Regions from separate parts of the Streptomyces sp. NPDC033174 genome, predicted to be linked through region 3. Evidence: riboswitches for the same ligand, from Rfam matches in the RefSeq annotation. Region 3 holds a riboswitch; each other region holds the start of a gene.
What was found. Region 3 has a riboswitch for cobalamin ahead of ACZ5VC_RS00335 (cobalamin biosynthesis protein). Riboswitches for the same ligand answer to the same signal wherever they lie in the genome.
Positions count from the first base shown of each region.

Region 1 (4,054 bases), on a different contig from region 3:
CGCGGCGGCCAGTGAGGTACGGGGGGTGGGGACGCCGTTCACGTCGTACTGGCCGTCGGCCGTCGCGACCACATCCACCCACGCGCCGTGCGGATGGCCGCAGCGCCGCTCGCAGCCGGAGAAGTGGACGGGCAGCCCGCCGGGGCCGGGGGCGAGGCCGCCGGTGAGGCCGGGGGCGGCGTCCGCGCGGACGTCGGAGAGGGACTTGGCGCAACCGGGGCGCCCGGTGCAGGCGCCGACGCCGGCCCAGGGCGATTCGGGGGTGGTGATCAGGCCCTCGGCCGCGAGCTCCCGCAGCCGCGCCCCGGCGGCGGCGCGGTCCGCGAAGCCGGTGACGACCGCGCCGCGCCACGGGGTGAGCCGCACTTCGCCGGTGTCCACGGCGGGCAGCAGGGCCCGCAGTTGGGCGACGGAGAGGCGGCCGAGCGGCGCGAGGACCGACAGCGCGGTGTCGCCGAGGAGGCCGGGGGCGGGGGGCGCGCCGGTGGGCAGGGGCGCGGGGGGTACGGGCTCCGCCGCGATCCCCGCCCGCTCCGCGTACGCCGCCACGTCCGGTTCCTGCCCGGCGGGCAGCTCGCGCACGCGCCAGGCGCCGTTTCCGGCCGCGCGGGCGGCCGCGAGGAAGGCCTCCGCCGCGACGAGGGCGGCCCGGGGGGCGTCGGCGGCGGCGACACGGAAGGCACGGCCGCCGACGTGCAGGGTCACCCGCGCGGCACCCGCCGTGGCCGGTGACACATCGATGCGCTCCGGCGCCGCGTCCGCAGCCCCCCGCGCCGCGCCGGCGAGCTCCCGTGGCACCTCCGCGAGCTCCGGTGCCGAGGACTCGTGCGCCGGAATCGCCGCCCCCCGCGCCGCACCCCCGATCCCCCGGGGCACGTCCCCGGTCTCTGCGATCAAGGTCACATCGCCGGCCAGTCCCGCCACATCCCCCCGTCCGTCGTCGAGGACGAAGAGAAAACGACCGGAAAGCGCCGCCGCCCAGTCCGTCGCGCACAGCAGCGCGTCGAGCTCCCGGGCCCACAACTGCACGTCGCCGGAGCCCAGTCCGTCCAGACCCGCCGCCGGGGACGCCACCACGTTCCGGACACGCTCGTGCGTCTCGGAGGGCAGCAGACCGGCCTCCGCGAGGAGCTCGGCGAGATCCGCCCCACAGCCCTCGCCCAGGCCCCGCAGCTCGGCGTTGCCACGCGAGGTGATGCTGAGATGCCCGTCACCCAGAGTCTCCGCTGCGTCGGCCAGCGTGAGTACCTGACGGCGCGTCAACCTGCCTGCGGGCAGGCGGAGTCGGGCCAGGCGCCCGTCATCGGCGGGGTGCAGCCGGAGCGCCCCGGGACAGGCGTCGCCACGGTCCCGTATGAGAGGTTCGCCCCTGTTGGGCGTTGTGGGTGGGGTGGGCGGCATGGCGGCGAGCATACCCACGTGCTCGCGGGCGCCCCCCTGCCCGGTACGGGCAGCCTCTACTATGCAGAACGGCACAGGGTCCACGACCCTAGGGAGGAAGCCCGGTGAGATTCCGGCGCGGTCCCGCCACTGTGAGCCGGCCGAAAGGTCCGGTGAGTCAGGAACTCCCGCCGTCCATACGACCACCCGGGGCGCGGACAACCCCGAGGAAGGGCCTGCGCACGTGATCCTGCTGCTGTCGCACTCCGACACCGACCTGCTCAGCGCCCGCGCGGCCGGCGGTCCGGTCGCCTACCGGTTCGCGAACCCGTCCCGGCTGACGACCGGCGACCTGCCCGCCCTCCTGGAGGACGCCGACCTGGTCGTCGTACGCCTCCTCGGCGGCGTCCGCGCCTGGGAGGAGGGACTGGACGTCCTCCGCGCCGCCCAGAAGCCGCTGGTCGTCCTCACCGGCGAACAGGCTCCCGACGCGCAGCTGATGGAGGCCTCCACCGTCCCCATCGGTGTCGCGACCGAGGCGCACGCCTACCTCGCGCACGGCGGACCGGACAATCTGGAACAGCTCGCCCGCTTCCTGTCCGACACGGTCCTGCTCACCGGCCACGGCTTCGAGCCGCCCGCCGCCGCGCCGACGTGGGGCCCGCTGGAGCGCACTCCCGGACGCACCGACGGCCCGACCGTCGCCGTGCTCTACTACCGCGCCCACCACATGAGCGGCAACACCGCCTTCGTCGCCGAGCTCTGCGCCGCCATCGAGGACAAGGGCGCCCAGGCGCTGCCGCTGTACGTGGCGTCCCTGCGGGCTCCCGAGCCCGAACTGCTGCGGCGCCTCGGCTCCGTCGACGCGATCGTCACCACCGTGCTCGCGGCCGGCGGCACCAAGCCCGCCGAGGCGCAGGCCGGCGGCGACGAGGAGGCCTGGGACGCGGGCGCGCTCGCCGCCCTCGACGTACCGATCCTGCAGGCGCTGTGCCTGACCGGCCCGCGCAGCGCCTGGGAGGAGAACGACGAGGGCCTCTCGCCGCTCGACGCCGCCAGCCAGGTCGCGGTGCCCGAGTTCGACGGCCGCCTCATCACCGTCCCCTTCTCCTTCAAGGAGATCGACGAGGACGGCCTGCCCGCGTACGTCGCCGACGCCGAGCGCGCGGCCCGGGTCGCCGGGATCGCCGTGCGCCACGCGCGTCTGCGGCACATCCCGAACGCCGAGAAGCGCCTCGCGCTGGTCCTCTCCGCGTACCCGACCAAGCACTCCCGCATCGGCAACGCGGTCGGCCTCGACACCCCCGCCTCCGCCGTCGCCCTGCTGCGCCGCCTCCAGACCGAGGGATACGACTTCGGCCGGGAGGAGGTACCCGGTCTCGTCTCCGGCGACGGCGACGAGCTGATCTACGCGCTGATCGAGGCGGGCGGCCACGACCAGGACTGGCTCACCGAGGAGCAGCTCGCCCGCAACCCGGTCCGTATCCCGGCCGCCGACTACAAGCGCTGGTACGCGACCCTGCCGGCCGAACTCCGGGAATCGGTCGAGCGGCACTGGGGCCCGCCGCCCGGCGAGATGTTCCTGGACCGCTCCCGCAACCCGGAGGGCGACATCGTCCTCGCCGCGCTGCGGCGCGGCAATCTGCTGGTCCTCATCCAGCCGCCGCGCGGCTTCGGCGAGAACCCGATCGCGATCTACCACGACCCCGACCTGCCGCCGTCGCACCACTACTTGGCCGCCTACCGCTGGATCGCCGCCTCGGCGGACGACGGCGGTTTCGGCGCCGACGCCATGGTCCACCTGGGCAAGCACGGCAACCTGGAGTGGCTGCCCGGCAAGAACGCGGGTCTGTCCGCCGCGTGCGGCCCCGACGCCGCCCTCGGTGACCTGCCGCTGGTCTACCCCTTCCTCGTCAACGACCCGGGCGAGGGCACGCAGGCCAAGCGGCGCGTCCACGCGACCCTCGTCGACCATCTCGTACCGCCGATGGCGCGGGCCGAGTCCTACGGTGACATCGCCCGCCTGGAGCAGCTGCTCGACGAGTACGCGGCGATCTCCTCGATGGACCCGGCGAAGCTTCCGGCGATCCGCGCGCAGATCTGGACGCTGATCCAGGCCGCCAAGCTCGACCACGACCTCGGGCTCGAAGACCGCCCCGACGACGACGGGTTCGACGACTTCCTGCTCCACGTCGACGGCTGGCTGTGCGAGGTCAAGGACGCGCAGATCCGCGACGGCCTGCATGTCCTCGGCGGCGCCCCGACCGGCCCCGAGCGGGTCAACCTGGTGCTGTCCATCCTTCGCGCCCGCCAGATCTGGGGCGGAACGCAGGCGCTCCTCGGCCTGCGCGAGGCGCTGGGCCTGGACGAGTCGGCCGCGACCCGCACCGCCGCCGACGAGACGGAGGCCGCCGCCCGCGCGCTCGTCCAGGCGATGGAGGACGCCGACTGGAACCCGGGATCCGTCGCGACCGTGGCCGCCGGTCATCCCCAGGCGGTCGTCGACATCCTCGACTTCGCCGCCCGCCAGGTCGTGCCGCGCCTCGCCGCGACGACCGACGAACTCGACCACGCCGTCCACGCGCTGAACGGCGGCTTCGTCCCGGCTGGGCCGTCCGGCTCGCCGCTGCGCGGCCTGGTCAACGTGCTTCCCACCGGCCGGAACTTCTACTCC
Region 1 covers NZ_JBVIPQ010000004.1:397,362-401,415, reverse strand. The annotation lists gene ACZ5VC_RS15410 (cobalamin biosynthesis protein CobG) at 1-1,413, opposite strand, end outside; cobalamin riboswitch at 1,454-1,587, shown strand; gene cobN (cobaltochelatase subunit CobN) at 1,625-4,054, shown strand, end outside.
Region 1: it holds a riboswitch for cobalamin, as region 3 does, so the genes downstream of both, cobN (cobaltochelatase subunit CobN) here and ACZ5VC_RS00335 (cobalamin biosynthesis protein) in region 3, are expected to answer to the same signal.

Region 2 (4,054 bases), on a different contig from region 3:
CGCTTCGGCTCCAAGGGCCTCTCCCTGGCGGTCGCGGTCACCGGCATCCTCGCCACCATGCCGTACATCGCGCTCCAGCTCGTCGGCATCCAGGCCGTGCTCGACGTGATGGGCGTGGGCGGCGGCGAGACCACCCACTGGTTCGTCAAGGACCTGCCGCTGCTGATCGCCTTCGGTGTCCTGGCGGCGTACACCTACTCCTCGGGTCTGCGGGCCCCGGCGCTCATCGCGTTCGTCAAGGACACGCTGATCTACATCGTCATCGCGGTGGCGATCATCTACATCCCGATCAAGCTCGGCGGCTTCGACGAGATCTTCGCCAGGGCCGGTGAGGCGTACGCGCAGATCAACCCGGCGACCGGCAAGCCGCGCGGCGCGCTGGTGCCCGGGGAGATGGGCCAGTGGGGCTATGCGACGCTCGCGCTCGGTTCGGCCCTCGCGCTCTTCATGTATCCGCACTCGATCACCGCGACGCTCTCCTCGCGCAGCCGTGACGTGATCCGCCGCAACACCACGATCCTGCCGCTCTATTCACTGATGCTGGGGCTGCTGGCGCTGCTCGGCTTCATGGCGATTGCCGCGGGCGTGAAGGTGAAGAACGGCCAGCTGGCCATCCCGCAGCTGTTCGAGAACATGTTCCCGGACTGGTTCACGGGTGTCGCCTTCGCCGCCATCGGCATCGGCGCGCTGGTCCCGGCGGCCATCATGTCGATCGCCGCCGCGAACCTCTTCACCCGCAACATCTACAAGGACTTCCTGAAGCCGGACGCCACTCCGGAGCAGGAGACCAAGGTGTCCAAGCTGGTGTCGCTGCTGGTGAAGGTGGGAGCGCTGGCCTTCGTCCTCACCATGGACAAGACCGTCGCCATCAACTTCCAGCTGCTGGGCGGCATCTGGATCCTGCAGACCTTCCCGGCGCTGGTGGGCGGTCTGTTCACCCGCTGGTGCCACCGCTGGGCGCTGCTCGCGGGCTGGGCCGTGGGCATGGTCTACGGCACGGCGGCCGCGTACGGCGTCGCGAGCCCCACGCAGAAGCACTTCGGCGGCTCGTCCGCGGAGATCCCGGGCATCGGCGAGATCGGCTACATCGGTCTCACCGCGTTCGTCCTCAATGTGGTGGTGACGGTGGTCCTGACCTTCGTCCTGCGGGCCCTCAAGGCCCCCGACGGCATCGACGAGACGTCCCCGTCGGACTACACGGCGGACGCGGGCGACCCGGGCGTGCAGGTGGAGCTGCCGCCGGCCACGGCGGGGGCGCCGGGCGGCCACTGACCAGCGCACGAAGGGCCCGGAGTCTACGCGAGGAAACTCCGGGCCCTTCGCCGTGCCCGCCGGGCACACTGATCCCCATGGACTTCACCCTCAGACGCGTCACCCCCGCCGAGTACGAGGAGCTGGGCGAGATCACTGCGCAGGCCTATCTCGGGGACGGGCTCCTGGACTTCGGCGGCGACGACGCCTATCTGCACGTCCTGCGGGACGTGGCACGGCGCGCCGCGCAGGCCGAGGTCCTGGTCGCCGTCGACCGTGCCGGACGGCTGCTCGGGGGAGTGACGTTCGTCGGTTCCGGCGGGCCCTGGGCCGATGTCGCCCGGGAGGGCGAGGCCGAGTTCCGGATGCTCGCGGTCGCGAAGGACGCGCGGGGGCGGGGCGTCGGGGAGGCTCTCGTACGGGCCTGTGTGGAGCGGGCACGGGCGACCGAGGGCTGCGTACGGCTGGTGCTGTCGACCCAGCACGCCATGGTCTCCGCGCACCGGATCTACGAGCGCCTGGGGTTCACCAGGACCCCCGAGCGGGACTGGTCACCGGTCCCCGAGCTCGCGCCGCTGCTCACCTACGCGTTGGAGCTCTGACCGCCCTCCACGCGCGAAGACACAACATGTGGGGGGTGACGCATCCATCTCCCCCCACATGTATGCTCATGCTCGCTGTCGCCGCAGGGGAATCCGGTGCGAATCCGGAACTGTCCCGCAACGGTGTGTCAGGTGCGTTTGCGCACCCTCAAGTCCGAACACCTGCCGATGGTGCGCCTGGTCCGTCCGGTCCTGGCGCCGAAGACGTCCGGGCCTCGTGGAGTGGGCCGGTGGACGCCGCGCATCCACCGCTCGCCGGTGTGTGCCCGTGCGCCCCGCCGCCTCCCCCGCCGGCCCCGAGCCGAGCGAGGGAGAGCCCCCACGTGACCATCGCGCCCGCCGATCCGGCATCGGCGATCGAGACCGACGGACCCGGGACCGTGCTTCTGCGGATCCTGACCGACCTCACCGCCGATCTGCCCGACACCGACCCCGGACGGGTCGCCGCCGCCGCGCTGCGCGGCCGGCACGCCGGCTCGGACGCGGCGGAACTGCGGGAGCTGGCCACCGAGGCGGCCGCCGGCCTGATCTCCGAGGACCCCGCCTACTCACGGCTCGCCGCCCGGCTGCTCACCCGCACGATCGCGGACGAGGCCGCGGGCCAGGGCGCCGTGTCGTTCTCCGCGTCGGTCGCCGTCGGCCACCGCGAGGGCCTGATCGCCGACCGCACGGCCGAGTTCGTCCGTCTCCACACGGCACGGCTCGACACGCTCATCGACCCCGACGCGGACGACCGCTTCGGCTACTTCGGTCTGCGGACGCTGTACTCGCGCTATCTGCTCCGGCACCCGATCACCCGCAAGGTCGTCGAGACCCCGCAGCACTTCATGCTCCGGGTGGCCGCCGGGCTCGCCGAGGACGAGAGCGTCCGCGCGCTGGACGAGGTCGCCGCGCTGTACGGCCTGATGAGCCGGCTCGACTATCTGCCCTCCTCCCCCACGCTCTTCAACTCGGGCACCCGGCACCCGCAGATGTCCTCCTGCTATCTGCTGGACTCCCCGCAGGACGAGCTCGACTCGATCTACGACCGCTACCACCAGGTGGCGCGGCTCTCCAAGCACGCCGGCGGCATCGGACTCTCGTACTCCCGCGTCCGCGCCCGCGGTTCGCTGATCCGCGGCACGAACGGGCACTCCAACGGCATCGTGCCGTTCCTCAAGACCCTCGACGCCTCCGTCGCCGCCGTGAACCAGGGCGGCCGTCGCAAGGGCGCCGCCGCCGTCTACCTGGAGACCTGGCACGCCGACATCGAGGAGTTCCTGGAGCTCCGCGACAACACCGGTGAGGACCAGCGCCGTACGCACAACCTCAATCTGGCGCACTGGATCCCCGACGAGTTCATGCGCCGGGTGAACGCCGACGCCGAGTGGTCGCTGTTCTCCCCGGCCGACGTGCCCGAGCTGGTCGACCTCTGGGGCGACGCCTTCGACGCCGCCTACCGCGCGGCCGAGGCAAAGGGCCTGGCCCGCAAGACCATGCCGGCCCGGGATCTGTACGGCCGCATGATGCGCACCCTCGCCCAGACCGGCAACGGCTGGATGACCTTCAAGGACGCGTCCAACCGCACCGCGAACCAGACGGCGGAGCCCGGCCACACGGTCCACTCCTCGAACCTGTGCACCGAGATCCTGGAGGTGACGGACGACGGCGAGACGGCCGTCTGCAACCTCGGCTCGGTCAACCTCGGCGCGTTCGTGCTCGCCTCGGGAGACATCGACTGGGAGCGCCTCGACGAGACGGTCCGTACGGCCGTCACCTTCCTCGACCGGGTCGTCGACATCAACTTCTACCCGACCGAGCAGGCGGGCCGCTCCAACGCCCGCTGGCGCCCGGTGGGCCTGGGCGCCATGGGCCTCCAGGACGTCTTCTTCAAGCTGAAGCTGCCGTTCGACTCGGCCGAGGCCCGCGCCCTGTCGACGAGGATCGCCGAGCGGATCATGCTCGCCGCGTACGAGGCCTCCACGGACCTCGCCGAGCGGAGCGGCCCGCTCCCCGCCTGGGAGAAGACCCGCTCCGCACGCGGTGTCCTGCACCCCGACCACTACGACGTGGAGCTGAACTGGCCGGAGCGCTGGGCGGCGCTGCGCGCCCGGATCGCCTCGGTCGGCATGCGCAACTCGCTGCTGCTCGCCATCGCCCCGACGGCGACCATCGCCTCCATCGCGGGCGTGTACGAGTGCATCGAGCCGCAGGTCTCCAAC
Region 2 covers NZ_JBVIPQ010000002.1:307,292-311,345, reverse strand. The annotation lists gene mctP (monocarboxylate uptake permease MctP) at 1-1,272, shown strand, start outside; gene ACZ5VC_RS07705 (GNAT family N-acetyltransferase) at 1,350-1,853, shown strand; cobalamin riboswitch at 1,916-2,037, shown strand; gene ACZ5VC_RS07700 (ribonucleoside-diphosphate reductase subunit alpha) at 2,177-4,054, shown strand, end outside.
Region 2: it holds a riboswitch for cobalamin, as region 3 does, so the genes downstream of both, ACZ5VC_RS07700 (ribonucleoside-diphosphate reductase subunit alpha) here and ACZ5VC_RS00335 (cobalamin biosynthesis protein) in region 3, are expected to answer to the same signal.

Region 3 (4,054 bases):
AGCCACTGACGTCAAACGATTGCCTGGGTAAATGGAACACATCACGCTGCTGCTCGCGATTGTGGTCGTGACAGCTCTCGTGTTCGATTTCACGAACGGTTTCCACGACACCGCCAACGCGATGGCGACGACCATCTCGACCGGTGCCCTCAAGCCCAAGACGGCGGTGGCCATGTCCGCCGTGCTCAACCTCGTCGGCGCGTTCCTGTCCGTGGAGGTCGCCAAGACGATCTCCGGCGGGATCATCAACGAGTCCGGCATCAAGACAGAAGTGATCTTCGCGGCGCTCGTCGGCGCCATCCTCTGGAACCTGCTGACCTGGCTGCTCGGCCTGCCGTCCAGCTCGTCCCACGCGCTCTTCGGCGGCCTCATCGGCGCCGCGGTCATGTCGGCCGGCTGGTCGTCGGTCAACGGCAGCGTCGTGGTCACCAAGGTCCTGCTTCCCGCCGTGGCCGCGCCGATCGTCGCCGGTCTCGCCGCGATGCTCGCCACTCGGCTGACGTACAAGATCGGCAGCCGTACGGACGAGAAGGCCACCGCCAAGGGCTACCGGGCCGGTCAGATCGCCTCGGCCGGTCTCGTCTCCCTGGCGCACGGCACCAACGACGCCCAGAAGACCATGGGTGTCATCACCCTGGCCCTGGTGACCGGCGGCGTCCTCGCCCCCGGCTCCAACCCTCCGATGTGGGTCATCGTCGCCGCCGGTCTGGCGATCGCGATGGGCACGTACCTCGGTGGCTGGCGCATCATCCGCACCATGGGCAAGGGCCTCACCGACCTCCGGCCGCCGCAGGGCTTCGCCGCCCAGACCAGCGCCGCCACGGTCATCCTGGCCTCCTCGCACCTGGGCTTCTCGCTCTCCACCACCCAGTCCTGCTCCGGCGCCGTGATGGGCGCGGGCCTCGGCCGCAAGGGCGGCGTGGTCCGCTGGTCGACCGCGACCCGGATGTTCGTCGCCTGGGGTCTGACCCTGCCGGCCGCCGGTCTGGTCGCCGCCGCCGCCGGGTTCCTGACCGGGCAGGGCTCCTGGGGCGTCGCCGCCACCGCCGTCCTCCTGATCGCCGGTTCCGGTGTGATCTGGACGCTGTCGCGCCGCAAGCCGATCGACCACCACAACGTCACCGACGATGAGATCGCGGAGCCCGCGGGCGTCGTGACGACCGCCATCGCGGCCGTCTCCCCGCCGCCGGCCGGCACCCTCACCGACGACCTCAAGACCACCATCCCGTCGCCGGCTCCCGTCGACCCGGCAGCCCCCAGCGCTCCGGCAACGGTGTAAGGAACGAACCGCATGAAGATCGACTGGGCAGCTCTCGGCACCGTCTTCGGTGTCAGTCTCGTGGCCACCGTCGCCCTGGTGGGCCTCTTCACCCTCGGCATCGTCGGCCTCTCCAAGCAGGAGTCCGCCGCCGCTCAGGGCGGGTCGGCCACCATGGCCCGCACCGGCGCCTATGCCTGCTTCGCGCTGTGCGCGGCGGCCGTGGCGTACGGCATCTATCTGATCGTCGTCTGATCATCCGCACGGCGCACGGCCGGGCGGCTCCCACCTTCGGGTGAGGGCCTCCCGGCCGTCGTGTTTTCCGGGCCCGTTCCAGGGCGCTGTGGGCCTGCGCACAGTGTGCTGCCGCAGGTCAACGGTGAGTTGACGGGCGTTCGGGCAGCGTGGTGGACTGCCGAGGCCATTTACGGCGGCAGTAGAGGAAGTCCGGTGCGAATCCGGCGCGGTCCCGCCACTGTGACCGAGCGCGAGCTCGGGAGCCAGGAACTCTCACCGCCGGTCACGTCGAGCCAGGGCGCGGACCCTGAGTGAGGACATTGCGCCATGCCTGGCCGTAGTACAGCCACAGCTGTCTTCGCGTACGGCGCCACCGCCGGTCTGGTGGCCGATCTGGTTCTCGGCGATCCCCGCCGCGGGCACCCCGTCGCCGCGTTCGGGAGGGCAGCCGGCGCCGTCGAGGGCGTGTTGTGGCGTGACCACCGGGGCTGGGGCGCCGCGCACGCCGCGGTGTGCGCCGGAGGCGCCGTGGCGGCCGCCGCGCTCGCCGCCCGCGCCGTTCGCGGCCGGCGCGCCGCCGCCGTCGCCCTGACCGCCGCGTCCGTCTGGTCCGTCGTGGGCGGTACGTCCCTGGGGCGCGAGGCACGCGCCGTCGGCGGGGCTCTGGCCGCCGGTGACATCGACGTGGCCCGCGAGCGCCTGCCGCATCTGTGCGGCCGCGACCCGCAGGCGCTGGACGGCCCGGGGATCGCCCGCGCGGTCGTGGAGTCCGTCGCCGAGAACACGTCCGACGCCGTGGTGGGGGCGCTGGTGTGGGGCGCGCTCGGGGGCGTGCCGGGCCTGTTGGGCTTCCGCGCCGTGAACACCCTGGACGCGATGGTGGGGCACAAGTCCCCCCGGTATCGCCGGTTCGGGTGGGCGTCGGCCCGCCTCGACGACGTGGCCGGCTGGCCCGGCGCCCGGCTGACCGCCGTCCTGGCGACGCTCGCGGGCGGGAACCCGCGCGGCGCGCGGCGCGCCTGGCGGGCGGACGCCGCCAAGCACCCGAGCCCCAACGCGGGGCCGGTGGAGGCGTCCTTCGCGGGCGCGCTGGGCGTACGGCTCGGCGGCACCCTCTCGTACGCCGGACGGGTCGAGCACCGGCCCGTACTGAACGCAGAGGGCCGCGACGTCGGGGTCGCGGACATCGAACGCGCGGTGCGGCTGTCGCGCCGGGTGAGCGCGCTGGCCCTCGCGGTGTGTGTGGCCGGACGGCTGGCCGCCGGGTCCATCAAGGGGAGGCGTGCGTGAGCGGCGGACTGATGGTGGCGGGGACCACCTCCGACGCGGGCAAGAGTGTCGTCACGGCGGGCATCTGCCGCTGGCTGGTCCGGCAGGGCGTGAAGGTCGCCCCCTTCAAGGGGCAGAACATGTCCCTCAACTCCTTCGTGACCCGCGAGGGCGCCGAGATCGGGCGCGCCCAGGCCATGCAGGCGCAGGCCGCCCGGGTGGAGCCGACCGCGCTGATGAATCCGGTGCTGCTCAAGCCGGGCGGCGACCGCTCCAGCCAGGTCGTCCTCATGGGCAAGCCGGTGGGCGAGTTGAGCGCCCGCGGCTACCACGGGGGAAGGCAGCGGGAGCTCTTCGAGCCCGTGGTGGCGTGCCTGGAGGAGCTGCGGGGCACGTATGACGCCGTGATCTGCGAGGGGGCCGGCAGTCCGGCGGAGATCAATCTGCGGCGTACGGACATCGTGAACATGGGAATCGCGCGGGCCGCCCGCTTTCCCGTCGTCGTGGTCGGGGACATCGACCGGGGCGGGGTCTTCGCGCAGTTCTTCGGGACGACGGCGCTGCTCGCACCCGAGGACCAGGAGCTGATCGCGGGCTATCTGGTCAACAAGTTCCGCGGCGACGTGACCCTGCTGGAGCCGGGCCTGGAGATGCTCCACGGGCTCACCGGGCGGCGGACGTTCGGTGTGCTGCCCTACGCGCACGGACTCGGCATCGACGAGGAGGACGGGCTGCGGGTGTCCCTGCGCGGCGCGGTGCGGGAGTCCGTCGTCGCGCCGCCGGTCGGTGAGGACGTGCTGCGGGTGGCGGTCTGTGCCGTACCCCTGATGTCCAACTTCACGGACGTGGACGCGCTCGCCGCCGAACCGGGTGTGGTGGTGCGGTTCGTGGACCGGGCCGAGGAGCTCGTCGACGCGGACCTGGTGGTCGTCCCCGGCACACGGGGCACCGTGAAGGCGCTGGCGTGGCTGCGCGAGCGCGGGCTCGCGGACGCGCTCGCGCGGCGCGCGGCGGAGGGCCGGCCGGTCCTCGGCATCTGCGGCGGTTTCCAGGCGCTGTCCGAGCACATCGAGGACGACGTCGAGTCCAGGGCCGGGGCGGTCGAGGGGCTCGGGCTGCTGCCGGTACGGGTGCGCTTCGCGCCCGAGAAGACGCTCGCGCGGCCCGTGGGCGAGGCCCTCGGCGAGCGGGTCGAGGGGTACGAGATCCACCACGGCGTCGCCGACGTGCGGGGCGGGGAGCCGTTCCTGGACGGCTGCCGGGTCGGTTCGGTGTGGGGGACGCACTGGC
Region 3 covers NZ_JBVIPQ010000001.1:59,678-63,731, forward strand. The annotation lists gene ACZ5VC_RS00325 (inorganic phosphate transporter) at 32-1,279, shown strand; gene ACZ5VC_RS00330 (hypothetical protein) at 1,292-1,513, shown strand; cobalamin riboswitch at 1,650-1,787, shown strand; gene ACZ5VC_RS00335 (cobalamin biosynthesis protein) at 1,823-2,785, shown strand; gene ACZ5VC_RS00340 (cobyric acid synthase) at 2,797-4,054, shown strand, end outside.